One region of the Pseudomonas sp. TH37 genome, then DNA from elsewhere that is predicted to be linked to it. Evidence: predicted binding sites of a transcription regulator. Region 1 holds the regulator's gene; each other region holds the start of a gene.
The links. The regulator FliA, encoded in region 1, starts transcription of late flagellar genes. The targets are predictions, from matches to a motif close to CTAAAGTTTNNNNNNNNNNNGCCGNTAA.
Positions count from the first base shown of each region.

Region 2: the regulator FliA is predicted to act here: its motif matches at 2,951-2,978, upstream of motA (flagellar motor stator protein MotA).
Region 3: the regulator FliA is predicted to act here: its motif matches at 3,076-3,103, upstream of JFU11_RS17230 (methyl-accepting chemotaxis protein).
Region 4: the regulator FliA is predicted to act here: its motif matches at 3,993-4,020, upstream of JFU11_RS10335 (methyl-accepting chemotaxis protein).

Region 1 is NZ_JAEKFD010000001.1:383,497-391,124, reverse strand. It holds gene flhF (flagellar biosynthesis protein FlhF) at 1-1,169, shown strand, start outside; gene fleN (flagellar synthesis regulator FleN) at 1,286-2,116, shown strand; gene fliA (RNA polymerase sigma factor FliA) at 2,113-2,853, shown strand; gene JFU11_RS01850 (chemotaxis response regulator CheY) at 3,022-3,393, shown strand; gene JFU11_RS01845 (protein phosphatase CheZ) at 3,424-4,212, shown strand; gene JFU11_RS01840 (chemotaxis protein CheA) at 4,266-6,509, shown strand; gene JFU11_RS01835 (chemotaxis response regulator protein-glutamate methylesterase) at 6,559-7,628, shown strand, end outside.
Region 2 is NZ_JAEKFD010000016.1:21,692-29,319, forward strand. It holds gene asd (archaetidylserine decarboxylase) at 1-215, opposite strand, end outside; gene JFU11_RS27320 (rhodanese-like domain-containing protein) at 235-1,050, opposite strand; gene JFU11_RS27325 (HDOD domain-containing protein) at 1,348-2,880, opposite strand; gene motA (flagellar motor stator protein MotA) at 3,047-3,898, shown strand; gene motB (flagellar motor protein MotB) at 3,902-4,930, shown strand; gene JFU11_RS27340 (toll/interleukin-1 receptor domain-containing protein) at 4,972-5,457, opposite strand; gene JFU11_RS27345 (caspase family protein) at 5,457-6,416, opposite strand; gene JFU11_RS27350 (TIR domain-containing protein) at 6,420-6,827, opposite strand; gene rsgA (small ribosomal subunit biogenesis GTPase RsgA) at 7,041-7,628, opposite strand, start outside.
Region 3 is NZ_JAEKFD010000006.1:163,797-171,424, reverse strand. It holds gene JFU11_RS17240 (class 1 fructose-bisphosphatase) at 1-368, shown strand, start outside; gene JFU11_RS17235 (DUF924 family protein) at 372-974, shown strand; gene JFU11_RS17230 (methyl-accepting chemotaxis protein) at 1,108-3,000, opposite strand; gene JFU11_RS17225 (hypothetical protein) at 3,282-3,536, shown strand; gene JFU11_RS17220 (lipocalin family protein) at 3,570-4,139, shown strand; gene JFU11_RS17215 (formimidoylglutamate deiminase) at 4,263-5,627, opposite strand; gene hutC (histidine utilization repressor) at 5,828-6,496, shown strand; gene JFU11_RS17205 (HutD family protein) at 6,507-7,076, shown strand; gene hutU (urocanate hydratase) at 7,546-7,628, shown strand, end outside.
Region 4 is NZ_JAEKFD010000003.1:235,014-242,641, forward strand. It holds gene JFU11_RS10325 (polysaccharide deacetylase family protein) at 1-626, opposite strand, end outside; gene JFU11_RS10330 (glycosyltransferase family 1 protein) at 619-1,740, opposite strand; gene JFU11_RS10335 (methyl-accepting chemotaxis protein) at 1,961-3,850, opposite strand; gene JFU11_RS10340 (helicase HerA-like domain-containing protein) at 4,035-5,522, shown strand; gene JFU11_RS10345 (DciA family protein) at 5,615-6,070, opposite strand; gene secA (preprotein translocase subunit SecA) at 6,378-7,628, shown strand, end outside.

The DNA.
Region 1 (7,628 bases):
CGCGTGTTCCGAACATGGAACTCGAGGATGAGTTGCGCAAGACCCAGTCGCGGATCGTCACCGCCCAGGCCGAACTGAGCCTGCGTGGCGATGGCGAGAGCGACAAGACCACCAATCGCCAATTGTTCGCCGGCCTGCCGTTGACCGCCGCCGAGCCGTTGATCGAGCCAACACTGGCAGAGCCTCGGCGCTCGGCACCCGCTCCTGTCGCAGCGGCCGGCGTCGACCCGCGTGCGTTCGACTCGATGCGTTTCGAGCTCAACAGCCTGCGTGAACTGATGGAAGTGCAACTTGGCTCGCTGGCCTGGAATCAGTTGCAAGGCAGTCGTCCGGCCCAGGCCAACCTCTGGCGTCGCTTGCAACGCATCGGCCTGTCCGGCCCGTTGTCGCGCGATCTGCTGGCACTGATTACCGACATTGAAGAACCACGTCAGGCCTGGCGCATGTTGCTCGCGCACCTGGCGCGGATGATTGCCACTCCGGAAGTCGAGCCACTGGAAGAGGGCGGTGTGATTGCCATGGTCGGCCCGGCCGGCATGGGCAAGACCACCACACTGGCCAAGCTCGCAGCCCGTTACGTGCTCAAGTACGGCGCGCAGAATATCGCGCTGGTGAGCATGGACAGCTATCGCATCGGTGCTCAGGAACAGCTCAAGACCCTGGGCCGCATCCTCAATGTGTCAGTGACTCATGTCGACCCGGGCCAATCGCTGGTGCAGGCGCTGGAGCCTTTGCTGCGTAAACGCGTGGTGCTGATCGATACCGCAGGCCTGCAGGCCAGCGATCCGGCACTGCGCATGCAGCTCGAAAGCCTCGCCGGACGGGGCATCAAATCAAAAAATTATCTGGTCTTGGCAACCACCAGCCAGAAACAGGTTCTAACCGCCGCTTACCACAGTTACAAACGTTGCGGCCTTGCCGGCTGCATCCTGACTAAACTGGATGAAACGGCAAGCTTGGGTGAGGTGTTGAGCCTGGCCATCAGTCATGAATTGCCGGTGGCTTATCTGACTGATGGCCCGCGGATTCCGGATGATTTACATCTGCCGCGTCGTCATCAGTTGGTCAGCCGCGCCGTTAGCGTGCAAATGCAGGAAGAACCCAGCGAAGAAGCCATGGCTGATATGTTCGCTGATATTTACCACAGCCCGACCAAGCAGGTTGGCTGAGGTATTAATGAACATTTTTTGTACCTACATCGATGGTCTGCCATGCATTGTTCAGTCGCTGAACGCGCAGCCAGTAATGTGGCCTCCGTCTATGCAAGACAAGGTAAAGAAATAACATGGGCAGCATGCATCCCGTACAGGTGATCGCGGTGACCGGCGGCAAAGGTGGCGTCGGGAAGACTAACGTGTCAGTGAACTTGTCCCTGGCTCTAGCTGAGCTCGGCCGGCGCGTCATGCTGCTGGATGCCGATCTGGGGCTGGCGAACGTCGACGTCCTGCTGGGGCTGACACCCAAACGTACCCTGGCCGACGTGATCGAAGGCCGCTGTGAGCTGCGCGACGTGCTGTTGCAAGGGCCCGGCGGCATTCGCATCGTTCCGGCCGCATCCGGCACCCAGAGCATGGTTCATCTGAGCCCGGCCCAGCATGCCGGCCTGATCCAGGCCTTCAGCGACATCGGCGACAATCTCGACGTATTGGTGATCGACACCGCCGCGGGCATTGGTGACTCGGTGGTCAGTTTCGTCCGCGCAGCACAAGAGGTCTTGCTGGTGGTGTGCGACGAGCCGACTTCGATCACTGACGCCTACGCGCTGATCAAACTGCTTAACCGCGACTACGGCATGAATCGTTTCCGCGTCCTGGCCAACATGGCGCAGAGCCCGCAGGAAGGCCGCAACCTGTTCGCCAAATTGACCAAGGTCACGGATCGTTTCCTCGACGTCGCCTTGCAATACGTCGGTGCGGTGCCTTACGACGAAAGCGTGCGCAAGGCCGTGCAGAAGCAGCGTGCCGTCTACGAAGCCTTCCCGCGTTCCAAGTGCGCCCTGGCGTTCAAGGCCATTGCGCAGAAGGTCGATACCTGGCCACTGCCGGCCAACCCGCGCGGGCACCTGGAGTTTTTCGTCGAGCGCCTCGTGCAACAAACGGCAGGACCCGTCCTATGACAGCCAGTGGCTACAACCTCTACAAGAAGTCGGCACGTGACGCGCAGTACGAGCTGATCGAGCGTTACGCGCCACTGGTCAAACGCATTGCCTACCACTTGCTGGCGCGTTTGCCGGCCAGTGTCCAGGTCGAAGACCTGATCCAGGCCGGGATGATCGGCCTGCTTGAAGTATCAACCAAATACGACGCCAGCAAAGGCGCGAGTTTCGAGACGTACGCGGGCATTCGAATCCGCGGCGCGATGCTCGATGAAGTGCGCAAGGGGGACTGGGCGCCACGTTCGGTTCACCGCAATACCCGCATGGTCAGCGACGCGATTCGCTCGATTGAAGCTAAAACCGGCCGTGACGCTAAAGATCATGAGGTTGCGGCCGAACTCCAATTGAGTCTCGACGATTATTACGGGATTTTGAACGACACCCTCGGTAGCCGGTTATTCAGTTTCGACGATCTGTTGCAGGACGGCGAACACGAAGGGCTGCATGAGGATGGCGCCAGTGCTCATCTCGAGCCGTCACGCGATCTGGAAGATGAACGCTTCCAGGCGGCGCTGGCGGACGCGATTGCCAATTTGCCGGAGCGTGAGCGACTGGTGTTGGCGCTGTACTACGACGAAGAGTTGAATCTCAAGGAAATCGGTGAGGTCCTGGGGGTCAGCGAATCGCGGGTCAGCCAGTTACACAGCCAGTGCGCGGCCCGTTTGCGGGGGCGTTTGGGGGAGTGGCGAGCGCGCTGACAGGCAGTGTGGGGACACTGCGAACGAGGTTGGTACGGCATTTTGCTGCGTCAGCCACGGCCCGTTGTAATCCATACAACTGTTGAGTGTTACGCCGAATTGATTGAACGGCGCGTTCAGGTGCTGCGCGCGTTTTAAGACTGCTTGGAGGTCGAATTGGACAAGAATATGAAAATCCTCATCGTTGATGACTTCTCAACGATGCGGCGGATCATAAAAAACCTGTTGCGTGACCTTGGGTTCACCAACACGGTCGAGGCGGATGACGGTATTACCGCGATTCCGGTCCTCAACAGCGGGAGCATCGACTTTCTGGTAACGGACTGGAACATGCCCGGCATGACCGGTATTGATCTGCTGCGCCACGTGCGTGCCGATGAAAAACTCAAACACCTGCCGGTGTTGATGGTCACGGCCGAAGCCAAGCGCGAGCAAATCATCGAAGCCGCTCAGGCGGGTGTGAACGGCTATGTGGTCAAGCCATTCACAGCTCAGGCGTTGAAAGACAAGATTGAAAAGATCTTCGAACGCATCGGTTGATGTGCAAAGCCAGTCCGTCACGGGGGAGCTATGGAGCATAACGAATCTTCACAGGGCGATTTTGAATCGACCCTGAAAAAACACGCGGTCGAACTGGTCGAGAGCCTTGAAAAAGGCAGGTTCGGCGACGCTGTGCAACTGATCCATGAGCTCAACCAGACCCGTGACCGCGGCCTGTACCAGGAAGTGGGCAAGCTCACCCGCGAGCTGCATAGCGCGATCGTCAACTTTCAGATTGACCCGCACATGCCGCAAGCCGAGGAAGTGTCTCAGATCACGGATGCCACCGAGCGCCTGGGTTATGTGGTCAAGCTGACCGAGGCCGCAGCCAACCGCACCATGGACCTGGTGGAAAACGCCACGCCGCTGATCAACAGCCTGAGCGACGAAGCTCAGGCGCTGAGCACGGATTGGGGGCGGTTCATGCGTCGCGAAGTCGGGGCTGAAGAGTTCCGCGAACTGGCCCGGCGCGTCGACAGTTTCCTGACACGCAGCACTGAAGACAACCGCGTCGTGTCGAGCAACCTCAACGACATTCTGCTGGCCCAGGATTACCAGGACCTCACCGGTCAGGTGATCAAACGCGTGACCCAGTTGGTCACCGAAGTTGAAAGCAATCTGCTCAAGCTCGTGCTCATGGCCAGCCAGGTAGACCGCTTTGCGGGTATCGAACATGACCGTGATGCGATGCTGGCTGAAAAAGATCCACAAAAACATCTCTCTCAGGGTGAAGGTCCGCAGATTCATGCCGATAAAAGAGAAGACGTTGTGTCCGGTCAGGACGATGTGGACGATTTGTTATCCAGCCTAGGATTTTAGAGTTTTAGCATTTTAGGTTTTTTAGGTTTTTAGACCTCAGGAGCACCCCCTTAATGAGCTTCGGCGCCGATGAAGAGATCCTTCAGGATTTCCTGGTTGAGGCCGGCGAGATTCTAGAGCAACTGTCCGAACAGCTGGTCGAGCTTGAAAGCCGACCGGATGATGCGGATTTGCTCAATGCAATTTTTCGCGGTTTTCACACTGTAAAAGGGGGCGCCGGCTTCCTCCAGCTCAACGAGCTGGTGGAGTGCTGTCACATCGCCGAGAACGTGTTCGACATCCTGCGCAAGGGTGAACGACGCGTCGACTCGGAACTGATGGACGTGGTTCTCGAAGCATTGGACGCGGTGAACAGCATGTTCAGCGAAGTCCGCGAACGCAGCCCGATCACGGCTGCCACACCTGAATTGCTGGCTGCTCTGGCCCGCCTGGCCGAGCCGCAAACTGCCGATGAAGCGGCACCTGTCGCTGAAGTGATGCAAGCACCCGCCGCCGAAAGCGAGTCAGGTGACATCACCGATAACGAATTCGAACAACTGCTGGACTCGCTGAATGCCGTCAAGGCTCAGGCCGAGGCGCCTGTGGTTGCTCCGCCTGCCGCCGATGCGGCGACCAGCGACGAAATCACCGATGCCGAGTTCGAGTCGTTGCTCGATCAATTGCACGGCAAAGGCCAGTTCGCCGCCGATGCAGTGGTCGCAGCGCCTACCGCACCGGCAGCCCCGAAAGCGGCAGGCGACAGCTCCGACATTACCGACGACGAGTTCGAAGCACTGCTCGATCAGCTGCACGGCAAAGGCAACTTTGCCGTCGATGCGCTGGAGTCGGCGATTGCTTCGGCCCCGGCCCCGGCTGCGCCAACTGCTAAAGCGGCCGGCAGCGATCTGATCTCGGATCATGAGTTCGAATCGCTGCTCGACGAATTGCATGGCAAGGGCAAGTTCACTGAAGTGGGCACCGGTTCTGCTGCTTCCGTCGTAGCAACCCCAGTCGTCAAGGCTGCGGCGCCGGCACCTGTTGCCAAAGCGCCTGAACCAAAAGCCCAAGCGCCCAAGCCTGCTGCCGCTGCCGCACCGGCGCCTGCTCGTGCCCCGTCTGCGCCACCACCAGAAAAACCGGCCAGCGAAGCCGAGACCACCGTGCGGGTCGATACCGCGCGTCTCGACGAAATCATGAACATGGTCGGCGAGTTGGTACTGGTGCGTAACCGCCTGGTCCGTCTGGGTCTCAACAGTGGCGACGAAGCCATGTCCAAGGCCGTGTCGAACCTCGACGTGGTCACGGCCGACCTGCAAACCGCGGTCATGAAGACCCGGATGCAGCCGATCAAGAAAGTCTTCGGGCGCTTCCCGCGTCTGGTTCGCGACCTGGCTCGCCAGCTCAAGAAAGAGATCAACCTGGAGCTGGTCGGCGAAGAAACCGACCTCGACAAGAACCTCGTCGAGGCCTTGGCCGACCCGCTGGTCCACTTGGTGCGCAACTCGGTCGACCACGGTATTGAAGAGCCGGCTGAGCGCGAAGCGATGGGTAAACCTCGCAGCGGCAAGGTGATCCTGTCCGCGGAACAGGAAGGCGACCACATCCTGCTGTCCATCTCCGATGATGGCAAAGGTATGGATGCCGACGTTCTGCGCGGTATCGCCGTGAAGAAAGGCTTGATGGACAAGGATGCGGCGGACCGTCTCAGCGAGTCGGATTGCTTCAACCTGATCTTCGCTCCGGGTTTCTCGACCAAGACCGAGATTTCCGACGTCTCCGGGCGCGGCGTGGGCATGGACGTGGTGAAAACCAAAATCGCCCAGCTCAACGGCACCATCAATATCTACTCGACCAAGGGCAAGGGCTCGAAGATCGTCATCAAGGTCCCGTTGACCCTGGCGATCATGCCGACGCTGATGGTCATGCTCGGCAACCAGGCGTTCGCGTTCCCGCTGGTGAACGTCAACGAGATCTTCCACCTCGACTTGTCGCGCACCAACGTGGTGGACGGCCAGGAAGTGGTGATCGTGCGGGACAAGGCGCTGCCTCTGTTCTACCTCAAGCGCTGGCTGGTCAGCTCCGCCGCTCACGAAGAGCAGCGCGAAGGCCATGTGGTGATCCTTTCGGTGGGCACTCAGCGGATCGGCTTCGTCGTCGACCAACTGGTGGGCCAGGAAGAAGTGGTCATCAAGCCATTGGGCAAAATGCTCCAGGGAACCCCCGGCATGTCCGGCGCCACCATCACCGGTGACGGCCGCATTGCGCTGATTCTCGATGTTCCGAGCATGCTCAAGCGTTACGCCGCACGGCGTATTTGATTCTGGGGGAGCGGGGCGACTGAGCCTCGCCCCGTCTAACGGAGTGTTTATGGCAGTCAAAGTCCTGGTGGTGGACGATTCGGGGTTTTTCCGCCGCCGCGTCTCGGAAATTCTTTCAGCGGATTCGAATATCCAGGTCGTCGGTACGGCGACCAACGGCAAAGAGGCGATCGATCAGGCACTGGCCCTCAAGCCAGACGTGATCACCATGGACTACGAGATGCCGATGATGGATGGCATCACCGCAGTGCGGCACATCATGCAGCGCTGCCCGACCCCGGTGTTGATGTTCTCCTCGCTGACTCACGAAGGCGCGCGGGTCACCCTCGATGCGCTGGACGCCGGCGCGGTGGACTTCCTGCCGAAGAATTTCGAAGACATCTCCCGTAACCCGGAGAAGGTCAAGCAACTGCTGTGCGAGAAGATTCTCAGCATCTCGCGCAGTAATCGTCGCGCCAGCACTTACAGCGCCCCGGCCCCGGTGGCTGCGCCAGCCCCGACGCCTGTGCCTTCGAGCGTCAACATCTACGGCAGCAGCGCGCCTGCGCGTCCGGCACCGGCACCGATTCCGGCTCCGGCTCGCACCCATGCAGCGACTCCATCGTCGCCAGCGCCGAAACGCAAAGCCTACAAACTGGTCGCCATCGGCACCTCCACCGGCGGCCCGGTTGCCCTGCAACGGGTGCTGACGCAGTTGCCGGCCAACTTCCCGGCACCGATCGTGTTGATCCAGCACATGCCGGCAGCCTTCACCAAGGCTTTCGCCGAGCGTCTGGACAAGCTGTGCCGCATCAGCGTCAAGGAGGCCGAGGATGGTGACATCCTGCGTCCGGGCCTGGCGCTGTTGGCTCCTGGTGGCAAGCAAATGATGATCGACGGCCGTGGCGCGGTGAAAATCCTGCCGGGCGACGAGCGTCTGAACTACAAACCGTGCGTGGACATCACCTTCGGTTCCGCGGCCAAATCCTACGGCGACAAAGTTCTGGCGGTGGTACTGACCGGCATGGGCGCCGACGGTCGCGAAGGCGCGCGTCTGCTCAAGCAGGGTGGCAGTGCGATCTGGGCTCAGGATGAAGCCAGCTGCGTGATCTACGGCATGCCAATGGCCATCGTCAAAGC
Region 2 (7,628 bases), on a different contig from region 1:
TTCAAGGCTCGAGTGAAGAACGCATTGAAGTGCTCGTAAGCCGTCAGGTCTTCGACCAGCGCCTGGGACATGTCCACTTGATAACGCTTGGCGAACCAGGCGGTTAAGGCGTTCTTGAACCAGCGCACGCGGCATTCGGCAATGCAGCCGGCCAGTCGCGAGAGCAAGTGGTGGGGCAGCAGGTATTGGCTGAGGATAAACAAACGCTTATTCATTAACTGTCCTTAAAAAACCTTAAATCTCTACGGGCGTGTCGGGGTGGTTGCCCCATTCGCCCCAGGAGCCGGCGTAACCTTTGACTCGCGGATAACCGAGCGACTTGGCTACTAGATACGTGAAGCCAGAACGATGGTGAGTCTGGCAGTGGGTAATGACTTCTTTGTCTTTGGTGATACCGAGTTGTTCCAGGATTTTCGGCATGTCGGTGCGGATGCGCAGGTTGCGCGCCTGATCCATGCCGGCTGTCCACTCGAAATTGACCGCGCCGGGAATGTGCCCGCCCTTGGCTGCCAGCACTTTCTCGCCGGAGTATTCCAGCGGCCCGCGCGCGTCCCAGATCGCCAGATCGGCGGCACCGAGACGGCTTTGCAGGTATTCGCGGGTGGCGATGGGTTCGTCGTGCAGGGTCAGGGCGACCGGGCCACCGATCGCTGGCGGGATCTGGATCGACATTGGCAAACCTTCTGCCAGCCAGGCCGGCAGGCCGCCATCGATATAGTGATACTTGCTGTGGCCGATGACATCCAGCAGCCAGATAAAGCGACCGGCCCAACCGCCGCCTTCGTCGTCATAGACGACGTAGACCGCATCGGGGTTGTGGCCCAGTTCGCCGAACAATGCTTCAAGCGCGGCTTGGGTCGGCAGCAGGCCTGGCGCAGGCGCCTGACCCAATTGGGTACGTTTTGGATCGACAAAGCGTGCCCCGGGGATATGCCCTGCGGCATAGCGGGCGCTGCTGGTCAGGTCCACCAGAATCAGTTCGCGGGAGTCGAGACGCGGGAGCAGGTCGCTCGGCTCGATCACCAGCGCCAAGCCAGAGAAGTCAGACATGTGAGGTCTCCAGAGCACAAAGGGGAGGATTGTAGCGCAGCGTCATGAGGGCCTGTTATCAGTTATTTCGGCACAGGAAATAACTGAAAACAGTTAAGCCGTAATGCGATCTGTAGCAGCTGCCGCGTTCGGCTGTAGCAGCTGTCGAGCCCCAGCGAGGCTGCGTTCGGCTGCGAAGCAGTCGTCAAATCAGAGCGTGCGGTGCATCAGGCAGATCGCGTCAGCCAGATTCACGACTGCTTCGCAGCCGAACGCAGCCTCGCTGGGGCTCGACAGCTGCTACACCGGCATCAGCCCCTAGCGGTGGCTAAAGCTGTGCAGGGCCTTTTCGATGCATTGCGCGGTTTTGCCGAATGCTTGCACGGTAATTTCCGAGAACGGCCCGCCGCCCTGATCCACCACCACGATCATGATCACCCGACCGTTGTTGACCAGGGAACGCAACAGCAGGTGTTCACCACTGAACTGTTTACGCAGGCTGGCCGGCAGCAGGGCCGAGAATTGTGCGTTGTTGGCTGGCGTCAGACGCACCTGAGCCTGTTGCGCGAGCAGGCGCTGCAGCACGGTGCTTTGGCTGACCACCAGGTTCAGGCCGGCCACTTCTTTGGGCAACCCGGCAGTTTGGTGCACGCGCAGATTAGCGTGAGTACGGTCGGCCATCAGAATCATCACCCGCCGCATGCCACACGCCACCAGGGCGTCTCGGGCCGATGTGGTCAAGTGCATGGCATTGGTAAAACGGCTCGGCTCCACCAGCAATTCGGCGCATTGCTTGCGCCACTTCGCCAGGTCTTCTGCGGTCGGCGCCGGGGCCGGCAGCAAACCACCGTGAACACGGTTCATGCCCGACGGCCAGATCAGCGCTTCAGCTGGGTGCCAGAGGTCTGGCATGGCGTGGTGGCGGGCACTGTTAACGGCCTGTTGGTGCAATTGTTGTTGCACCTCATCCATCGGCATTTGCAAGTAAAGGCTGGCCAGGTACTGCCAGCGTTCACAGTGCGGACTGTCCCAGGCCTGTTGTGCCGACAACGCCAGACCATTGGCCAGCAGCACGGTATTGGCGGGCTGATTGAGCCAACGCCGTAGCGTCGGATCGTCATCGAGACGGTTCTGTTGGCGTAGCGGGTGATCGCTGTCACGCGCGATGCGCAGGACTTTCACCAGCTCGCGTTGTTCGCTCCGCAGCAGCCGATAACCCTGCTGCACCCAGATTGGCAAACGCCAGACATCCACCAGCGCCAGACAGATTTCCAGCAAGCGCACGCCGAATAATTGCTTTTCTACTTTGCGCGCCGACTCACCTTTATGGATGACCCGCAGCTCCCATTCTTCTAGCAACTGCGGATGGGTCAACGCCATGGGCCACAGTGGCGAAAGAAACAGCAGGCTGCCCCAGTGGATGTCCTGCCACAACCGCGCCAGGCGACCGGCAAAAAAACCATTGGCCTGTTGGGTGGCGTGCTGGCTGATCAACTGAAGCTGGCGCAGGGCAACAGGAATCTGCGATTGAGGTTCGGCAGGCAAACGATCGAGCAATTCTTCAGTGCGTTTCAAACCAAGGCGATTGATCGCCACCTCAAGGTTTTCAGCCGGCGTACTCATGCTGCCATGGGTATGGCGATTAGCTTCGCGAATTACGCTCAAGGCAAGAGCCGGGCTGTCCTGCATCAGTTCGGCGATGTCTCGCAGCGAGCTGCGGTTATCGCGGATGGCTTTACAGACTTGGTCATGACTGGCTTGCGGAACCGGCAGGCGTACGCCATCCAGAAGCTTGACCCAGCCTTCGAGCGTGGTTGGTTTTGGTGTTGGGACGTTCGTTTCGTTAGCCATGGCTGGACGCGATCATTGTCTGCATTACCTGTGCCCGGAGCGGGCTAATTTAGCTTTTCGATTGAACTGGCTATAGTCTGGCGCAGTTTTGCCGATAAGGAGAAGAAGAGATTTTTTAACTTCCGAATATGACCTTGAACCCGACTCAGTAAGTGCTCTCCTACCTATGGCTAAAATTATCGGCATCATCGTCGTATTCGCGAGCGTGCTCGGCGGATACGTGCTTTCCCACGGCAAGATTGCCGCCCTCATCCAGCCTTTCGAGGTGATGATTATCGGTGGCGCGGCCCTTGGTGCATTCCTGCAGGCCAACCCCGGTCATATGACGATGCACGTGCTCAAGAAGTCCTTGGGCATGTTCAGTTCGCGTTTCAACCACACCTTCTACCTGGAAGTGCTGGGGCTGATTTACGAGATTCTTAACAAGAGCCGCCGAGAAGGCATGATGGCGATCGAAGGCGACATCGAAGATGCCGCTGCGAGCCCGATCTTCGCCAAGTATCCGGCAGTCCTGAAAGATGACCGCATGACTGCGTACATCTGCGATTACCTGCGCATCATGTCCTCCGGCAACATGGCTCCCCATGAGCTCGAAGGCTTGTTCGACATGGAACTGACCAGCCTCAAGGAAGACCTGGACCACCCCTCCCACGCAGTTAACGGCATCGCCGATGCCATGCCGGGTTTCGGTATCGTCGCGGCGGTATTGGGTATCGTGGTGACCATGGCTTCCCTGGGTGAAAGCGACCAGAAAATGATTGGCTTGCACGTAGGTGCGGCACTGGTAGGTACCTTCTTCGGTATTCTCGCCGCCTACGGCTTCTTTGGTCCGCTGGCCCATGCCCTGGCCCACGACGCCAAGGAAGAACTGAACGTCTACGAAGCCATCAAGGCCTCGCTGGTGGCTTCGGCTTCTGGCATGCCGCCATCGCTGGCGGTGGAATTTGGTCGCAAGGTTCTGTACCCGGCGCACCGTCCTAGCTTCGCTGAGCTGGAACAAGCGGTTCGCGGTCGCTAAGTCATGGAAAATAACCAGCCGATAATCATCAAGCGCGTCAAAAAGTACGCGGGCGGGCATCACGGGGGCTCCTGGAAAATCGCCTTCGCGGACTTCGCGACCGCGATGATGGCGTTCTTCCTGGTGTTGTGGCTGTTGTCCACGGCAACGCCAGAACAGAAGATCGCCATTGCCGGTTACTTCAAGGACCCGGTCGGTTTTTCCGAAAGCGGTACGCCGTACATCATCGATCTGGGCGGCTCGCCGACCCTGGCACCGGAGGACACCCTCAACCCCGAGGTGAAATCCCAGCCTCAGCCAGACAAGGTGACTATCGACTCCGAACAGGTCGAAGGCATGGCCGAGCAGGTCGAGAAGGAACGGCTGGAATTGCTGCTGCAAGAGTTGCAGAACAAGGTCGAAGAAAACCCGCAGTTGCAGAAGTTCAAGGACCAGATTCTCTTCGAGATCACTCAGGACGGTTTGCGCATCCAGATCGTGGACGCCGAGAACCGCCCGATGTTCGACTCCGGCAGTGCGCGTCTGAAGCCGTATTTCGAAGACATCCTGCTGGCCATGGCCGACACCATCAAGGCGGTGCCGAACAAGATCAGTATCAGCGGCCACACCGATGCCAAGCCGTACTCGGGCACCGGCGACTTCGGCAACTGGGAACTTTCGGCCAACCGCGCCAACGCGGCTCGCCGTGCACTGGTCGCCGGCAGTTATCCGGACGCTCAGGTTGCGCGGGTCGTCGGTTACGCTTCGTCGGCATTGTTCGATCGGGAGAACCCGTTCAACCCGGTCAACCGCCGCATCGACATCGTGGTGCTGACCAAAAAAGCCCAAAAGGCCATTGAAGGTTCGCAAGGGGCCGAACCGGCGCCAGCGCCGACGCAAGGGCAGGGTGGCCCGGGCGAAGTGCCCGCACCGCCAGCCGATCCGAACGCATTGCCGGCGGATAAGGAACCGCTGCCGGCTCATGAACTTCGGGAGCGTTTGAATCTGTTTGATGCTCCTGCGCCGAAACCGGGTGATCCGCCCAAGCAGTGATCTATGAAAAAGCCGCGATCATCGCGGCTTTTTTGCGTCTGTCAGAAACCGCGTCGGATGCGGTTCTTGAGTTGGTCGTGGAACAGGTCTGCATTTCCTTTGTAGATGCCGCGAACCGACTCACTGATCGATTCCAGTCCTATCGAGCGTTTGGTTATCACCTCCTCACGATAAGCATCAATGAAAAAATTGATGTCTGTATCGCCGCTCAGTTTCGGCCATTTGTCGAGGTACAACGGTAAAGCGCTGGGGCCAATCTGGTACGAGCAGATGCGGCGATTGCTGATGGTCGCTTCTCCGATTTCGAACGGCACCCACCAGGATTGTGCGGTGTTCTCCGAAATCACGGCGAGCAAGTGCGTGCACGCGGTGATGTTGCGGGTGATGACCCCGGTGATGTCGTCAGTGGTCTGTGATTCCGGATCCAGCACGTCGAAGTACGTCTTGATGTTGGCCTGAATAAGACGGGAGTTGATGGCGATGGCGTGGGGCCGATCGCTATGGCGGTAGCTGATAAACACAGGCATCAGAAATGTCCCTTGATCGCGAGTTCGCGGTAATAGGCGCCGAGGGCGGTGAGGCGGCAACCGGTGGAATGGAGGGCGGCGTAGTACATGTGTTCGGCGTCCACCGGTTCGATCAGGCTGTGGCGATTGCACTTTTGCAGTTGGGCGAAGACTTCGCCGTGCTCCGGGTCGAACGTGGCTTCGGTAGGTTCGTAGCTGGGGTCGAGGGCGAACATTGATTCCGCCTCTTCGAACCAGTCGGGCAGTTTGCGCAGAATCTCTTTGGGGATCAGTGGCGAGACTTCTCGCAATGAAATGAACTGCGACACATTGGTCTTGAACACCGGGCGCTGTTCCCACGCGTCGAGAGCGTTGTCGACGAATGAATAGAGGCTGCCGGGGGTAATCTTTCCCAATATGTTTGCGGCGCCGCCGTGCAGGGCTTGCAGCAACAGCCCCGTGAAGACGCCGTGGTTGGCGCCTTCCATCGCAGGCTCTTCCTTTTTGCACGCGGTGAGGATGGTCATGCCTTCGCACACCATGCTGCTTTCGCTGCGTAGCGCCCGCACTTCGCCCGCCGAGCCCGCCTGGCAGCAGTCGAGAATAATTACTTTGTTTTTGATTTTTACGGCTTTGGTCGCCCAATTCAGGATGTCGCTGATGCGAATTCCATCCTTGGCGGATTTGTAGTCCTGGGGTATCAGCATGCCTTCGTCCGTATCAACGTCGAAGTTGCCGTGACCGGCGAAGTACAGCAGTGCAACGCTGCAATCGCCTGAAAACAATTCCTGGATATGCCCTTCGAGCTTTTCGCGGTTCAGATAATCTTCGGCGGAGGTCAGGACCAGGTTCTTGAAGTTCGGATCGCCATTGGCGTCGGTTTTCAGCACCGAAGCCATGGCCATCGCGTCGTTGTTGCAACCACTCAATTGCGAAACATGGCTGTAGTTATTAATGCCGATGAACAGTCCCTTGCGCATGCTTCAGCCCGCCGCGTGAGTGCGAATGGCACTGATGATGCTGTTGGTGTTCCACGCACACTCCGCATGCGCCGCCCGGCGTACCACCGTGGAAATCCGCTCCGCACCAAACGGCTTGACCGCGATAATCACCTTGTTCATGTGTTTGGCGATCTCGATTTCCTTGTTGATCCACTTGCTGTAGGTCGAATACATCCCCGCCATGATCAGCACTGCCGAGCAGAGCCGAATCTTGTTTTCGATGGCTTCTTCAAGTTGTTTGTCGGTTTTCGCGCCGATGATCGGATTGTCCGGTGGCACCGAAAAATTCTTGAACGTGAAGTCGGGCTTCGCGTTGAGCAGGCGAACCAGATTGTCGTGGGTGTCTGAGTAGTTCCACGAGTGACTGATGAACAAATGATAGGTTTGCATGGCTGTCCCTCGGTATCGCCTGAAATGCGATGAGGGCTCGAATGTATGCACTTGAGTGGCCGCAACAAGGCTTTGGCGGTTAAAGAGACGCGTCCTTCAGGCAGGCGCGAAGAAGCCTTACAGAGAGGTCTGACGTTTAATTGAGGGAGTTTTTGTAGGACACCACGAACGACCTACCGCCCCGTAATAGTCAGGGGCGGTTGGCGCGTCTGTTTAATAGCTGCTTTCAGGCAAACTGGCGATGATCGAGCGGTAGCTGTTCATCCGTTGCTGTTGCACGCGACCCTCTTCCAGGGCCTTGAGCAGGGCGCAACCCGGCTCGCGGTCGTGCTTGCAATCGCGGAAGCGACAGGTGCCGATCAGGTCGTTGAACTCGATGAAGCCGGCTTCGACGTCGGCACGGCTGACGTGACCCAGGCCGAATTCCCGAATACCCGGGGAGTCGATCAGCTCACCGCCACCGGGGAAGTGGAACAACCGCGCAGTGGTGGTGGTATGGGTGCCCTGGCCCGACAGCTCGGACAGCGGGCCGACGCGGGTGTCGACTTCCGGCAGCAGGCTGTTGACCAGCGACGACTTGCCGACACCGGACTGACCGACGAATACGCTGATGTGCCCGTCCAGCTGCTTCTGCAACTGCTCCATGCCATTGCCGTGGTGGGCCGACACTTCCAGCACCGGGTAACCCAGCGTGCGGTAAACCGCCAGCAAGGCATTCAGCGCCGGGGCGTTCTGCTCGTCGATCAGGTCGAATTTGTTCAGCAGCAGCAACGGCCGAATACCGGCATGTTCCGCAGCGAC
Region 3 (7,628 bases), on a different contig from region 1:
AGCGTCACTGGGAAGCTCCGGTACAGCGCTACGTGGGCGAATTACTGGCAGGCGAAGAAGGCCCGCTGAAAAAGAACTACAACATGCGTTGGGTCGCCGCGATGGTGGCTGACGTGCACCGCATCCTGACCCGCGGCGGTCTGTTTATGTACCCACGCGACAGCCGCGAGCCGTCGAAGCCGGGCAAACTGCGCCTGATGTACGAAGCCAATCCGATGTCGTTCCTGGTTGAACAAGCGGGTGGCGCATCCACTGACGGCCATCAGCGCATCCTCGACATCCAGCCGGAAGGCCTGCACCAGCGTGTTGCGGTGTTCCTCGGTTCGAAAGAAGAAGTTGCCCGCGTCACGGCTTACCACAAGGAATAAACCATGACCGCGCCCTGGCAGCCGTTGCTCGAATGGTGGTTCGGATCTTTCGAATCACCCAACGAGATATCGGCTGACAAGGGCAAGTTATGGTTCGGCAAGCGCGACAGCCAGGACCTCGAAGCGCGCGAGCGTTTCGGGGACCAGGTCGAGCAGGCACTGGCCGGCGGATTGACCGAATGGGTGCAACACCCTGAAGGTTGGCTGGCCCTGGTGCTGCTACTCGATCAACTTCCGCGAATGATCTTTCGCGATACCCCCAAATCCTTTTCAGGCGACCTCAGGGCTCAGGCACTGGTAGCGCAAGGCATTGCTGCGGATTTCGATCGGCAACTGCGACCGATCCAGCGGGTGTTTATCTATCTGGTGTTCGAGCACTGCGAAAATCTGGCAGTACAGAACGAAGCGGTTTCGCGGTTTCTTGATCTGGTTGAACAGCAACCGGAGGCGGATCGGGCGGTGTTTGCTGACAACCTGGATTATGCCGAGCGGCATCAGAAGATCATTGCGCGGTTTGAGCGGTTTCCCCATCGCAATGCGGTGTTGGGGCGCGAATCTACGGCTGAAGAAATTGAGTTTCTTTCAGGGCCTGGATCCCGCTTCTAGTTTTTCGTTGTCGCTGATGACGCCATCGCGGGCAAGCCCGCTCCCACAGTGATCTCTGTCGTACACAAAATTTGTGTCCACCGAGGATTATTGTGGGAGCGGGCTTGCACGCGATGAGGCTGGTGAAAGCGCCTTAGATCCTGAAACTTCCAACCAGCTGCTTCAACCGCGCCGCCTGCTGCTCAAGGTCAGCACACGCACGCAACGTCGACTGCAAGTTCTCCACACCTTCCTGGTTCAGCGTGTTGATCTCGGTGATGTCGACGTTTATCGACTCCACCACAGCGGTTTGCTCCTCGGTCGCGGTCGCCACGGACTGGTTCATCCCGTCGATCTCACCGATGCGCTGCGTCACGCTGCCCAGGCGTTCGCCCGCCTGGTTGGCGATGCCGACGCTGCTTTCGCTCTGGCGCTGGCTGTCGGTCATGGTGCTGACCGCTTCCCGGGCGCCGACTTGCAGTTCTTCGATCATCTTCTGCACTTGCTGCGCCGAATCCTGAGTGCGGTGGGCGAGGTTGCGCACCTCATCCGCGACCACGGCAAAACCACGGCCGGCTTCACCGGCACGGGCTGCTTCGATGGCCGCGTTGAGCGCCAGCAGGTTGGTTTGCTGCGAGATGCTGGTGATCACTTCCAGAATCTGGCCGATGTTTACCGTGTTGCTGTTCAGGGTTTCGATGTTGCCGCACGAATCGCTGATTTTTGCCGACAGCTGCTGCATGGCAGCAATGGTTTTATCCACCACTTGCTGACCGTCTTCGGCCAAGGCGCGGGCGTCGCTCGAATGCTGCGAGGCGAGGGCGGCGTTCTGGGCGATCTCCTGGGCGGCGGCGCCCAGTTCGTTGATTGCTGCAGCCACGCTGCTGGTGCGTGAGGCTTGCTGATCGGAGTTGAACATCGACGAGTTGGAGGCCGCGACGACTCGCAAGGCGACTTCGTTGACCTGGCCGGTAGCCGAGGACACTTCGCGGATCGAGGTATGAATACGTTCCACGAAACGGTTGAAGGAGGTGCCCAGTGCGCCGAATTCATCCTGGCCGTGAATGGTCAGACGCTTGGTCAGGTCACCTTCGCCCTCGGCGATGTCATGCATGGCGCGGCCCATGGTCAGCAGCGGTTGCATCAGCACGCGGATCAACATGCTCAGCAGTGCGATGATGATCACCACGGCGATGACCATGGCAATGATTGCCGAGGTGCGGAATTCGCTGAGCATCGAGAACGCGGTGTCTTTATCCAGCACCAGCGCCACGTACCAGTCGGCAGACGGCACACCATTGACGTGAGTGAAGGAGATGAACTGGGTTTTGCCGTCCAGCTCGACTTCCTTCAGGCCCGGGCTGATTTTCGGCGCGCCGTTGGGATAGGCGTCGGCCAGGTTCTTGAGCACCAGTTTGCTGTCCGGGTGGATCAGGATCTTGCCGTCGGCGCTGACAATAAATGCATGGCCATGACCGCCGAAATTCAGCAAGTTGATGATCGCGCTGACGCTGGACAGATCAATGTCTGCGCCGGCGACGCCAATCATTTGATTCTGATGCTTCACTGGCGTGGCAACGGTAATCACCAGTTTTCCCGACGATGCCGCAATGTAGGGTTCAGTGACAATGGTCTGTTGCGCATTGTTGGCCGCCTTGTACCAGCCACGCGCGCGCGGGTCGTAGTCTGCGGCGCGGTTGCCGGCCGGGACCGAGAACATCACGCCATCGGTGCCGCCGAAGTAGCTCAGCTGGAAGTTGCTGGTATAGGCCGGCAGGTCGATGGCGCGCTTGAGGTTGGCTTGGGCGCTGCCGTCCACGGCGATCTGCTGGGACAGCGATTGCAGCAACTGGATGCGGCTTTCCAGCCAGGTCTGGATATTGCTGGTGGTCAGGCTGCCGAGTTCCTGCATCGAGGACTCGGTACTGCTGCGTAGGGTCTGCCGCTGGCGGTAATCGTTGAACAGGATGAAGCAGGCGAATGCAACGGCCACCACAAGAGCGGCTGCCAACAGTATTTTGTGGCTGAACTTCATGTTTCTGGTCATTAAATGAGCTACCGCGAAGGGGCTGGTCAACAAGGGGTGTCAATTTGCCACAGTGGAAGGCTTTGCGCTGCTTCTATGTCGACTGGCCAGCGCCAAAGATTAGGCGGCTTCAGCGAAAACCGACGAAATACTCAGCGGCGTGAAAAAGTGGCTGATTTATCGACAAAAGGCTGACGGGTGGCCAAACAAATAGCCGAATGCTCAGGGAACCAGAGAGAGGTTTTCTCTTCTAAGCTTCAGCTTGGCAGCCATGCCATTCCCTTCGCCCCAGGAGTTACACCATGTCGCTGCGTTCTATCGCCTTGCTCTCGTTCTGCGTGTTGTTGGCAGCGTGCGGCAAGATCAATCAGGAAAATTACTCGAAGCTGTCGACCGGCATGCCCAAGGCCGAGGTTGAAACCTTGCTGGGCAAACCGACCGATTGCTCGGGCGCGCTCGGCATGTCCAGTTGCACCTGGGGCGACAAAAACAGCTTTATCAGCGTGCAGTATGCCGGTGACAAAGTGCTGATGTTTTCTGGCCAAGGCCTGAAGTAAACCGGGGCTATGCGCCCGCGGGAGAAAAAAATAATGAAGCGGTTACTGATCGTACTTTTTGCCGGCCTGGTATTGGCCGGCTGCGCCACTTCTGGCGTAGATCCGTTGGCACCCAAGACCGTCAACACGGTCAACCTCAAGCGCTACCAGGGAACCTGGTACGAACTGGCGCGTCTGCCGGTGTATTTCCAGCGCAACTGCGCGCAATCCGAAGCCCATTACAGCCTCAAGCCTGAAGGTGACATGGCGGTGCTGAACCGCTGTCTGACGTCGGACTGGCAATGGGAAGAGGCCAAAGGCACGGCTTATCCACAGGTGCCCGGCAAGGCCGACAAGCTGTGGGTCGAGTTCGATACCTGGTTCTCGCGACTGATACCTGGTGTGGCGAAGGGAGAGTACTGGGTGTTGTACGTCAGCGATGATTACAAGACCGCGATTGTCGGCGACCCGAGCCGCCGTCACCTCTGGCTGTTGTCACGCACCCCGGCGGTCAATGGTGTAGTGCGAGAAGAACTGCTGAGCAAGGCGCGTCAGCAGGGTTATGACACGACGCGACTGATCTGGCGCACGTCGGATACCAAGATGGCCAAGACTTCGAACTAGCGGCGCGGCCGAAAAAGATCGCAGCCTGCGGCAGCTCCTACAGAGTCCGTGTTGATCCGCATTATTGCGGCCAACCGGACCAAGGTAGGAGCTGCCGAAGGCTGCGATCTTTTGCTTTTTCGGTTAACCGAGCAGTTCGCGCAGAACCTGGGTAAACGCCCGATTACTCTCTTCTTCCCCGGCATGCCGCCCGTCACGCACAACCCACTGGCCGTTGACCAGCACATCCCGTACCTGGCGATCACCGCCGGCAAACAGCCAACGATTGAGAATCCCGTCGCCACTGGCCGTCGCCAGGTACGGATCGTTGCCATCGAGCACTAACCAATCCGCACGCTTGCCGACTTCCAGGGCGCCAATCGGCTGCCCCAGCGCCTGGGCGCCGCCATCCAGCGCGGCGTCGTACAGTGTGCGGCCGACCATCGGCTGATCCGCGCCATACAAACGATTACGCCGCTGATCACGCAGACGTTGGCCGTATTCCAGCCAGCGCAATTCTTCCACCACGCTTAACGACACGTGACTGTCAGAACCGATGCCCATGCGCCCGCCCTGTGCCAGGAAATCCACCGCCGGAAAAATCCCGTCGCCGAGGTTAGCTTCGGTGGTCAGGCACAGGCCGGCGATGGCGCGGCTCTTGGCCATGAGCGTGACTTCTTCCGGGTTGGCGTGAGTTGCGTGGACCAGGCACCAGCGCTGATCGACTTCAGTGTTTTCGTACAGCCATTGCAGCGGACGGCGACCGCTCCAGCTCAGGCAGTCATCGACTTCCTTCTGCTGTTCGGCAATGTGAATGTGTACCGGGCACTGCTTGTCGCTGGCTGCCAGCACTTCACTGATCTGCTGCGGGGTGACCGCGCGCAACGAGTGGAAACACAAACCCAGGGCCTGCGCCGGTTGCTGTGCCAGGATCGGCTGCAAGCGCGACTGAAGTTTCAGGTAGTTTTCAGTGCTGTTGATAAAGCGGCGCTGACCTTCGTTCGGGGTCTGGCCGCCGAAACCGGAGTGGCTGTAGAGCACCGGCAGCAGGGTCAAACCGATACCGGCAGAGCTGGCGGCCTGACTGATGCGCAGCGCCAGTTCGGCTGGGTCTGCGTACGGTTGGCCGCTTGTGTCGTGGTGTACGTAATGAAATTCCGCGACCGAGGTGTAACCGGCCTTGAGCATTTCGATGTACAGCTGACGGGCGATGACGCCGAGTTGGTCCGGGCTGATTTTTCCGACGAGCCGGTACATCAAATCGCGCCAGGTCCAGAAACTGTCATTCGGATTACCCGCCACTTCCGCCAACCCGGCCATGGCCCGCTGGAAGGCGTGAGAGTGCAAGTTCGGCATTCCCGGCAGTAGCGGACCGCTCAGCCGTTCGGCGTCATCTGCATGAGAATCGGCCTGGATATGGGTCAGTACGCCATCGGCGCTGACCTCAAGACGTACATTGTTGGCCCATCCACTAGGCAGCAGCGCGCGTTCGGCAAAGAAGGCGGACATGGTTCAGCACCCCATCGTGTGTTATTTGTATATACATATACAGACGTTTGCCTGCTCGGTAAACTCCGGCAAGCTAGTAGCCCTCAACAAATGAACAAGGATTAACCGTGCCAACTCCGTCTGCCACATTGCCGCCGAATGCCAATCTGAGCGCCAATCTGGGCGACAGTCCGGCGCCCTTGTACGCCCGCGTCAAACAGATGATCACCCAGCAAATCGACAGTGGAAACTGGCCGCCGCACTACCGCGTTCCGTCGGAAAGCGAGTTGGTCAGCCAGCTGGGTTTCAGCCGCATGACCATCAACCGCGCACTGCGCGAGATGACCGCTGACGGCTTACTGGTGCGCATGCAGGGTGTCGGTACGTTCGTCGCCGAGCCGAAAAGTCAGTCAGCGCTGTTTGAAGTGCACAACATCGCCGATGAGATCGCCTCCCGTGGCCATCGTCACACTTGCAAGGTGATCACCCTCGAAGAAGAGGCCGCAGGTTCCGAGCGGGCTCTGGCCCTGGACATGCGCGAAGGCCAGAGGGTTTTCCACTCGCTGATCGTGCATTTCGAAAACGATATTCCGGTGCAAATCGAAGATCGTTTCGTCAACGCGCTGGTGGCACCGGACTACCTCAAGCAAGACTTCACCCTGCAAACGCCCTACGCCTATCTGAATCAGGTCGCGCCGTTGACCGAAGGCGAGCACGTGGTCGAAGCGATTCTCGCCGAGCCGTCCGAATGCAAGTTGCTGCAGATTGAGAAGGGCGAACCTTGCCTGCTGATTCGTCGCCGCACCTGGTCCGGCCGTCAGCCCGTGACCGCCGCCCGTTTGATCCACCCCGGTTCCCGTCATCGTCTGGAAGGACGGTTCCATAAATAAAGAGCCATAAATGAGCCAGTTGAAAGTGTTACGCGCGGCAGATTACCCGCGCATGCCGTGGAAAAACGGCGGTGGCAGTACCGAAGAAATCACCCGCGATACCGGTGTGGGCCTTGATGGTTTTGGCTGGCGCCTGTCGATTGCCGATATCGGTGAGTCGGGCGGGTTTTCCACCTTTGCCGGTTATGAGCGGGTGATCACCGTGCTGCAAGGCGAGGGCATGACCTTGCGCGTCGACGGTCAGGACACGCGGTCGTTGTTACCGCTGGACCCGTTTGCTTTCAGTGGCGAGAGTCATGTGTCCTGCACATTGCTCGGCGGACCGATTCGCGATTTCAACCTGATTTATGCGCCGGACCGTTACCACGCGCGATTGCAGTGGCTGGAGGGCGAGCAGCGGTTTTTCAGTTCGGCCGGCACCGTGCTGGTGTTCAGTGTGGTTGAACAGCTTGAAGTGACGGTGGGTAACAACGCCTCTCAGCTAGGACGCCATGATTGTCTGCAACTGGACGGTAACGTTGGCCTGCTGGATATCTCTATCAAGGGGCAGTGCTGTGTGATCGAGTTGATCGCACGCTGATCCAAAATCCTTAAAAGATCGCAGCCTTCGGCAGCTCCTACATTGATCATGTTCGCCGCAAATATTGTGGATGGACATTGAATCTGTAGGAGCTGCCGAAGGCTGCGATCTTTTGCTTTTCAGCGTTTCCCATCGCGCACCACTTTGTTACCGAACGCCCCAGCGTGGCGCAAAACCACGCTCAAGTAACAGCCGTCGTCCTCGCGCAAAATCCCCCCGAAAAATTTCATCTCCGTTAAAACCCTTGATCTACGGGCTTTCCAGCCCCTTCAAAACTTTTCTTGAACACCCATTCAGCAAGTTGGCCGCTTGATTGCATATGCTTGTATGTACAAGTAAAGACGTATGCGTATGAGTCGATCGAGACTCCTCGCAACGTCCACTGATTCGCTTGTGTCGCTTTGACGCGCACAGGCTGGCTTGCCCACCGCCAGGGTTGGTTTGGATTGATTGATGAGGAGTCTTTTTCGTGACTGACAATAAGCCCACTAAATACCGTGACGTCGAAATCCGCGCTGCCCGCGGTAACAAGCTGACCGCCAAAAGCTGGCT
Region 4 (7,628 bases), on a different contig from region 1:
CGAATCACCGGCGCCTGGTGCCAGCGTTGTTCGCGCTGATCGCTGACGATTTTCGACAGACCCCGACGCCAGGCGCTGCGCGCACTCCAGACCAGGCACGGAGCATCGATCGCGGTGAAATCCGGCAATCGATACAGATGCTGCGAGTCGCTGGTGTAGCGCAGCGGTACCTGGCGCAAGGCTTGGCGGGTGCCGTCGCTCATCAGCCAGGCCGGAGCGACGAAACCTTGCAATGGCCAGTTGTAACGGTGGAACACCTCGATTCCGGCACGCAGGCGGGTGAGGGCGGCTCCCTGTGACAGGTCGTAGAACTCGCCTTCATGGGTGTAGATTCGGCGCATGAACCAGTCTCGGGGAGTGAGGGGGATGGGGCCTTCATCGCAATGGAAGTAACCGTGCAGTGCCAGTTCGTCGCCGAGAGCGACGCGGCGGGTCAGCAAACGTCGAAACGCCGGATACGCGTCCAGGTCGTTATGCTTGTGGAAGTCGGGCACCACCAGCCAGGTGATCGGTACCTCACCCAGCGCGTCGACGGCTTCGACGAAGGCTTGGTAATCGGGCCAGGTTTGCGGCGCAACGTCGTGCAATACCAGTAACAGGCTGGGCGCGTTCATGGGCTCAACCATTGGCGGTCAGTGGCCATTGAGTGCCGAGTACGGCGTGATAGTGCCCCAACAGGCTGTCGACCACGATATCCCAGGCGTAATGCTGTTCGACATGGCTGCGGGCTTGTTTGCCCAGCGCGGCGCTGCCCTGACTGAACAGTTCACGCACAGCGTTGGCCATTGCTGCTGGATTGTTCGGTGTGCAAAGCAGGCCGCATTGATCGGTGACAATTTCCTGAAAAGCCCCGGCCGCCACGGCCACCACCGGAATGCCGCTGGCCATGGCTTCGAGGATCACCAGGCCAAAGGTTTCCTGATCACCGGCATGCACCAGCGCATCGGCACTGGCCATCAAGCGCGCGACTTGCGCCGCCGGGTAGAACTCGTTGAGGACGGTGACATTGCGCGGTACCAGGGTCGGCATTGACGAGCCTACCAGCAACAGGTGATAGCGACGACCCAGGCGTTTCATGCATTTGAGCAGCACCGGCAGGTTTTTTTCCTTCGATCCACGGCCGGCGAAGATCAGCAGATGAGTGTTTTCATCGATGCCCAATTCAGCCCGTAAACCTGTATCCCGTTTACTGGGGTTGAACGTTTGCAGGTCGACGCCCAGCGGTTGTACGAAAACATTCTTCACGCCCAACCCGATCAGCTTATCGGCCATGATTTGGCTCGGCGCCAGAACCCGATCGAAGTTGCCATAGAGTTTGCTGACATAAGCTTCGATATTGGCGGTAACCCAATTGCCCATGCGATTGCTGACCAGTAGCGGCAGGTCCGAATGATAAAAACCGATCACCGGCACATCAAGTTGGCGTTTGGCGTCCAAAGCAGCCCAGGCAGTCAGGTATGGGTCGCCGACTTCAATCAGATCGGGCTGCAAATCCTGCAGAACATTGCGCCATGGCGCGAGACGGAGGGGGAAGCGATAACCCTTGCCGAATGGAAGGGCAGGGGCCGGAACCGTGTAGACACCGTCCTGTTCACTGAAATGAGCCCCGGGAATCAACAGGCTGTGACAAATGCCCGGCTTGATGCCCAGGCGACGGTGTTTGGCATCCAGATAAGTGCGCACGCCACCGCTGGCAGGGGCGTAGAACATGGTTATGTCAGCGATATGCACGATGAACATTCCTCCGGTCCGTTTGTTCTCCCTTGGTTGACCTATATGAAGGATAGATGTTCGGTCGGGGTTTTGCGGCGCGGGGTGTCAGCGGGGTTTTGCGGGGCTTTGCAGATCGTTATCGCGAGCAGGCTCGCTCCCACATTTGATCTCCGTAGTTCACAAATAATGTGTTCACCATAGATCCAGTGTGGGAGCGAGCCTGCTCGCGATTGGGGTCTATCAGACGCTAGATGCGGAAACTGCCTACCAACTGCTTCAATCGCGAAGCCTGCTGCTCAAGGTCCGAGCACGCGCGCAACGTCGATTGCAGGTTTTCCACGCCTTCCTGGTTTAGCGTGTTGATCTCGGTGATATCCACGTTAATCGACTCAACCACCGCCGTCTGTTCCTCGGTCGCTGTGGCCACGGACTGGTTCATGCCGTCGATTTCGCCGATGCGCAACGTCACGCTGTTCAAGCGTTCACCGGCCAGGTTGGCGATTTCCACGCTGTCCTGACTATGGCGCTGGCTGTCGCTCATGGTGCTGACGGATTCGCGGGCGCCGACTTGCAGCTCCTCGATCATGGTTTGCACCTGTTGCGCCGACTCTTGCGTGCGGTGTGCCAGGTTGCGCACCTCGTCGGCCACCACGGCAAAACCGCGTCCGGCTTCACCGGCCCGCGCCGCTTCAATGGCGGCGTTCAGCGCCAGCAGGTTGGTTTGCTGGGAGATGCTGGTGATCACTTCGAGAATCTGCCCGATGTTCACAGTTTTACTGTTCAGCGATTCGATGTTGGTACTCGAGGCGCTGAGCATGCTCGACAGCTGATTCATCGCGGCAATGCTGCGATCCACTACTTGCTGGCCATCTTCGGCCAGGCTGCGCGCGTCGCTGGCCTGACTTGACGCTTGCGCGGCGTTGCGGGCGATTTCCTGGGCCGCGGCGCCGAGCTGGTTGATCGCCGCGGCGACGCTGCTGGTGCGCGAGGCTTGCTGGTCGGAATTGAACATCGACGAGTTCGAGGCAGCCACCACACGCAGGGCCACTTCGTTGACTTGGCCAGTGGCCGAGGACACTTCGCGGATCGACGTATGAACCCGTTCCACGAAACGGTTGAACGCGGTGCCGAGGATGCCGAATTCGTCCTGATTCTGGATGGTCAGGCGCTTGGTCAGGTCGCCTTCACCGTCGGCGATGTCTTCCATGGCGCGGGTCATGACGTGCAGCGGCTGGATCAAGATGCGGATCAACATGCCCAGCAGGGCGATGATGATGGCCACGGCAATCACAGTCGCGACGACCGCCGAGGCGCGGAATTCGCTGAGCATCGAGAAGGCTTTGTCTTTATCCACCGACAGACCGATGTACCAATTGACCGAGGACAGGCCTTTGATTGGGGTGAAGGTGACGATGCGGGTCTTGCCGTCGACGTCGATCTCACTGAGTTCGCTGCTGATGCGCGGGGTGTTTTTCGGATACGCCTCGCTCAGGGACTTCATCGCCAGGGCTTTGTCCGGGTGAACCAGGATCTTGCCATCGGCGCTGATCAGAAAGGCATAACCCATGCCGTCGAAGTCCAGCGCGTTGAGGCTGTCGGCGATCACCTGCAAGCTGAGGTCGCCACCGACCACGCCGATGCTTTGACCGTCCTTGAGCACACTGTTGACGATGGAAATGACCAGTTGGCCGGACGCGAGATCGATGTACGGTTCGGTCAGTGCCGAGCCGCCGGTGCTTTGGGCGCTCTTGTACCAAGGCCGGACGCGAGGGTCATAGCCGTCGGGCATCTTGCTGTCAGGGCGGATGATGAAGGTGCCATCCTTGTTGCCCAGATAGGCACCCATGAAGGTCGAGGTCACGGCCTTCTGCTCAAGTAGTTTGGAGACATTGCCAGTGTCAGCGTTCAGGGCGACGTTTTGTGACAGATTTTCTATCAGCAGGCTGCGTCCGGCCAGCCAGGTCTGGATATTGTTGGCCGTTACGCTGCCCATTTCTTGCAGATAGTTGTCTAGATCGTTGCGTATCGCATTGCGCTGCAAATAGTCGTTGTACAGTGTGAACGAGGCGAAGGCAGCAATAACGATGAGGGCGGCGGCAAGCAGTATTTTATGGCTGAAGCGCAGATTTTTATTCATGGCTTGGGGTCCGCTAAAGTCTTAATGTCCAGGGCGTGCTTTTATAAAGGCGCGCAAAATGGGCAGTGTTGAAAGTAAGCTGATATTTCCACCTCTCCTTAGGGAATTACCGACGCTATTTTTCAGTCTGGTCTCTCGCTTGTTATCGGCCATGAAGGATCAAAGATTAACCATGGGTGACAAAATGCCTGACTCATTGCAACTCGTTATCGGCGCCGATCTCGCGGGCCAGTCCATCGCCCAAGCCATGCGCCTGGCCAACCGTCACGGCTTGGTAGCGGGCGCTACCGGGACCGGTAAAACCGTCACCTTGCAGCGCCTGGCCGAAGCCTTCAGCGATGCCGGTGTGGCGGTGTTCGCGGCGGACATCAAAGGCGACCTGTGTGGCCTGGGCGCCGCCGGCAACCCTCAAGGCAAGGTCGCGGAGCGGATCGCCGGGATGCCCTGGCTGAACCATAAGCCTCAGGCGTATCCGGTGACCCTGTGGGACATTAACGGTCAGTCTGGTCATCCACTGCGCACAACCTTGAGCGAAATGGGCCCGTTGCTGCTCGGCAGCCTGCTGGAACTGACCGACAGTCAGCAGTCGGCACTCTATGCCGCGTTCAAGGTGGCCGACCGCGAAGGGCTGTTGCTGCTGGATTTGAAGGATTTGAAGGCGCTGCTCAATCACCTGCGAGACAACCCCGAATTGCTGGGGGATGACGCCGCGTTGATGACCACCGGCTCCAGCCAGGCGCTGTTGCGTCGTCTGGCGACGCTGGAACAGCAGGGCGCTGAAGCGTTGTTCGGCGAACCGGCGCTGCAACTGGAAGACATGTTGCAACCGGCCGTGGATGGTCGCGGGCGCATTCACTTGCTCGATGCCAGTCGTCTGGTGCACGAAGCGCCAAAAGTCTATGCGACGTTCCTGCTCTGGCTGCTGGCCGAACTGTTCGAGCAATTGCCGGAACGCGGCGATGCCGAGAAACCACTGCTGGCGCTGTTTTTCGACGAAGCGCACTTGTTGTTCGCCGGTACGCCCAAGGCATTGCAGGAGCGTCTGGAACAAGTGGTGCGACTGATTCGCTCGAAAGGCGTGGGGGTGTATTTCGTCACCCAATCGCCGGGCGACTTGCCGGACGATGTGCTGGCTCAACTGGGCCTGCGCATTCAGCACGGTTTGCGTGCATTTACCGCCAAAGAACAGAAATCCCTGCGTGCGGTGGCCGACGGTTTCCGGCCGAACCCGGCGTTCGATGCCTTGTCGGTATTGACGGAGTTGGGGATCGGCGAGGCGCTGGTTGGCACCTTGCAAGACAAGGGCACGCCGGGGATGGTCCAGCGTGTATTGGTTGCACCGCCGCAATCGCGGATCGGGCCGCTGACCGAGACCGAACGCACCGTGCTGATCGCCGGTTCGCCATTCAAGGGGCGTTACGACAAACCGGTCGATCGTGAATCGGCTTATGAAGTGCTGATGGGGCGCAAAGGCCTGGCGCCGGATCCTGAAGCTGCGCCGGGCAAACCTGCACCTGAAGAGCCGAGTTTCACTGAACAGGCCGGGGAATTCCTCGGCACGGCGGCAGGGCAGGCGTTGAAATCAGCTATGCGACAGGCGGCAAATCAATTGGGCCGACAATTGGTACGCGGGTTGATGGGGTCATTGCTCGGAGGCAGCAAACGCCGCTGAAAAAGCAAAGATCGCAGGCTGCGGCAGCTCCTACATTGAATTGTGAACATCCTGTAGGAGCTGCCGAAGGCTGCGATCTTTTGATCCTGCTTTTAAACCTTGGGTTTGGCGTGCGCCGCCAGGCGTTCGAGGGCCGCCCGCAGGTTTGGGTCGGTAATCCCGTCAGCCGTCGCCTGAATGGTCGCCGCCGCATCGGTCGACAAATTTATCGTATGCCCCGCCGCCCCTTGCTGAACGGTAGGCGGTTGAACCTTGAACAGGATCCGCGTCAGGCTGGCGAACTCGTCGAACAGCTGTAACTGCCGTTGCAGACGCTTTTGCTGATAACGCAGGCGGGTGGCCCAGTGGCCGTCGGTGACAATCAGCAATAAACTGCCTTCACGCCACGACGCCACATGGCAATGCTCGCGGGCAGCCGGCTGCAGCTGGCTTTCCACCAGACGTTGTAAATGACCCAGGCGTTGAGCGTGGCCAAAGATGGCTTTCAGCGGTTTGGCTTCGCGAAGCAGAACGGCGGGTGCTCTGGCCGTGAGAGGGCGAAATGCCATGATCGAACACCTGAAGTAACAGAGTGGCCATGGTAACAGAAAGCACCCGTTGCCCCCGACCCATTGCTTTGCGAGCGCTTTACCCATTAAATCAACGAGTAACTTGTGCCCTCGATGGGTTGAAGTTCAGCAAAAAGCCCTTATTTTAAGTGAGCCCCGTCACAGCGCAGTGCATGCATCGTGGAATAACGCCACTTTCCTCACCATCGTTTCCGGGTAGAATGCTCGTTCGCATGCGGCCATGAGGGCTGCACGGGCGACTCACGGGGCCGCCCTCCATCCCTTTAGTGTGGAAGATCCTGCCGATATGTTTGCGCCTTTGTTAAAGAAACTTTTTGGAAGCAAGAATGAGCGTGAAGTCAAACGCATGCTCAAGACGGTGCAGCTCGTCAATGCCTTCGAAGAGCAAATGGTAGCCCTTTCGGACGATCAATTGCGTGCCAAGACCGACGAGTTCAAGGCCCGCCTCGCCAAAGGGGAAACCCTCGACAAACTGCTGCCCGAAGCCTTTGCGGTCGCCCGCGAAGCCGGTAAGCGCGTCATGGGTATGCGCCACTTCGATGTCCAGCTGATCGGCGGCATGACCTTGCATGAAGGCATGATCGCGGAAATGCGTACCGGTGAAGGCAAGACCCTGGTGGCAACACTGGGTGTTTACCTCAACGCGCTGTCCGGCAAGGGCGTGCACGTTGTGACGGTGAACGACTACCTGGCACGCCGTGACGCCAACTGGATGCGTCCGCTCTACGAATTCCTCGGCATGACGGTCGGCGTGGTCACCCCATTCCAGCCGCCGGAAGAGAAGCGCGCCGCTTACGCCGCCGACATCACCTACGGCACCAACAACGAATTCGGTTTCGACTACCTGCGCGACAACATGGCGTTCAGCATGGAAGAGAAATTCCAGCGCGAACTCAATTTTGCCGTGATCGACGAAGTCGACTCCATCCTCATCGACGAAGCCCGTACGCCGCTGATCATCTCCGGTCAGGCCGAGGACAGCTCCAAGCTGTACATCGAGATCAACAAACTGATCCCGCAGCTGGAATTGCACGTCGAAGAAGTCGAAGGCGAAGTCACCAAGGCTGGCCACTACACAGTGGACGAGAAGACCCGTCAGGTCGAACTCAACGAAGCCGGTCACCAGTTCATCGAAGACATGCTGACCCGCGTCGGCCTGCTGGCTGAAGGCGAGAGCCTGTATTCGGCGCATAACCTCGGTCTGCTGACCCACGTTTATGCCGGCCTGCGTGCGCACAAGCTGTTCAACCGCAACGTCGAATACATCGTGCAGGACGGTCAGGTCGTGCTGGTCGACGAACACACCGGCCGTACCATGCCGGGTCGCCGTTTGTCCGAAGGCCTGCACCAGGCCATCGAAGCCAAGGAAAACCTGAACATCCAGGCCGAGAGCCAGACCCTGGCGTCGACCACGTTCCAGAACTACTTCCGTCTGTACAACAAGCTGTCCGGCATGACCGGTACCGCAGACACCGAAGCGTTCGAATTCCACCAGATCTATGGCCTGCAGGTCATGGTGATTCCGCCAAACAAACCG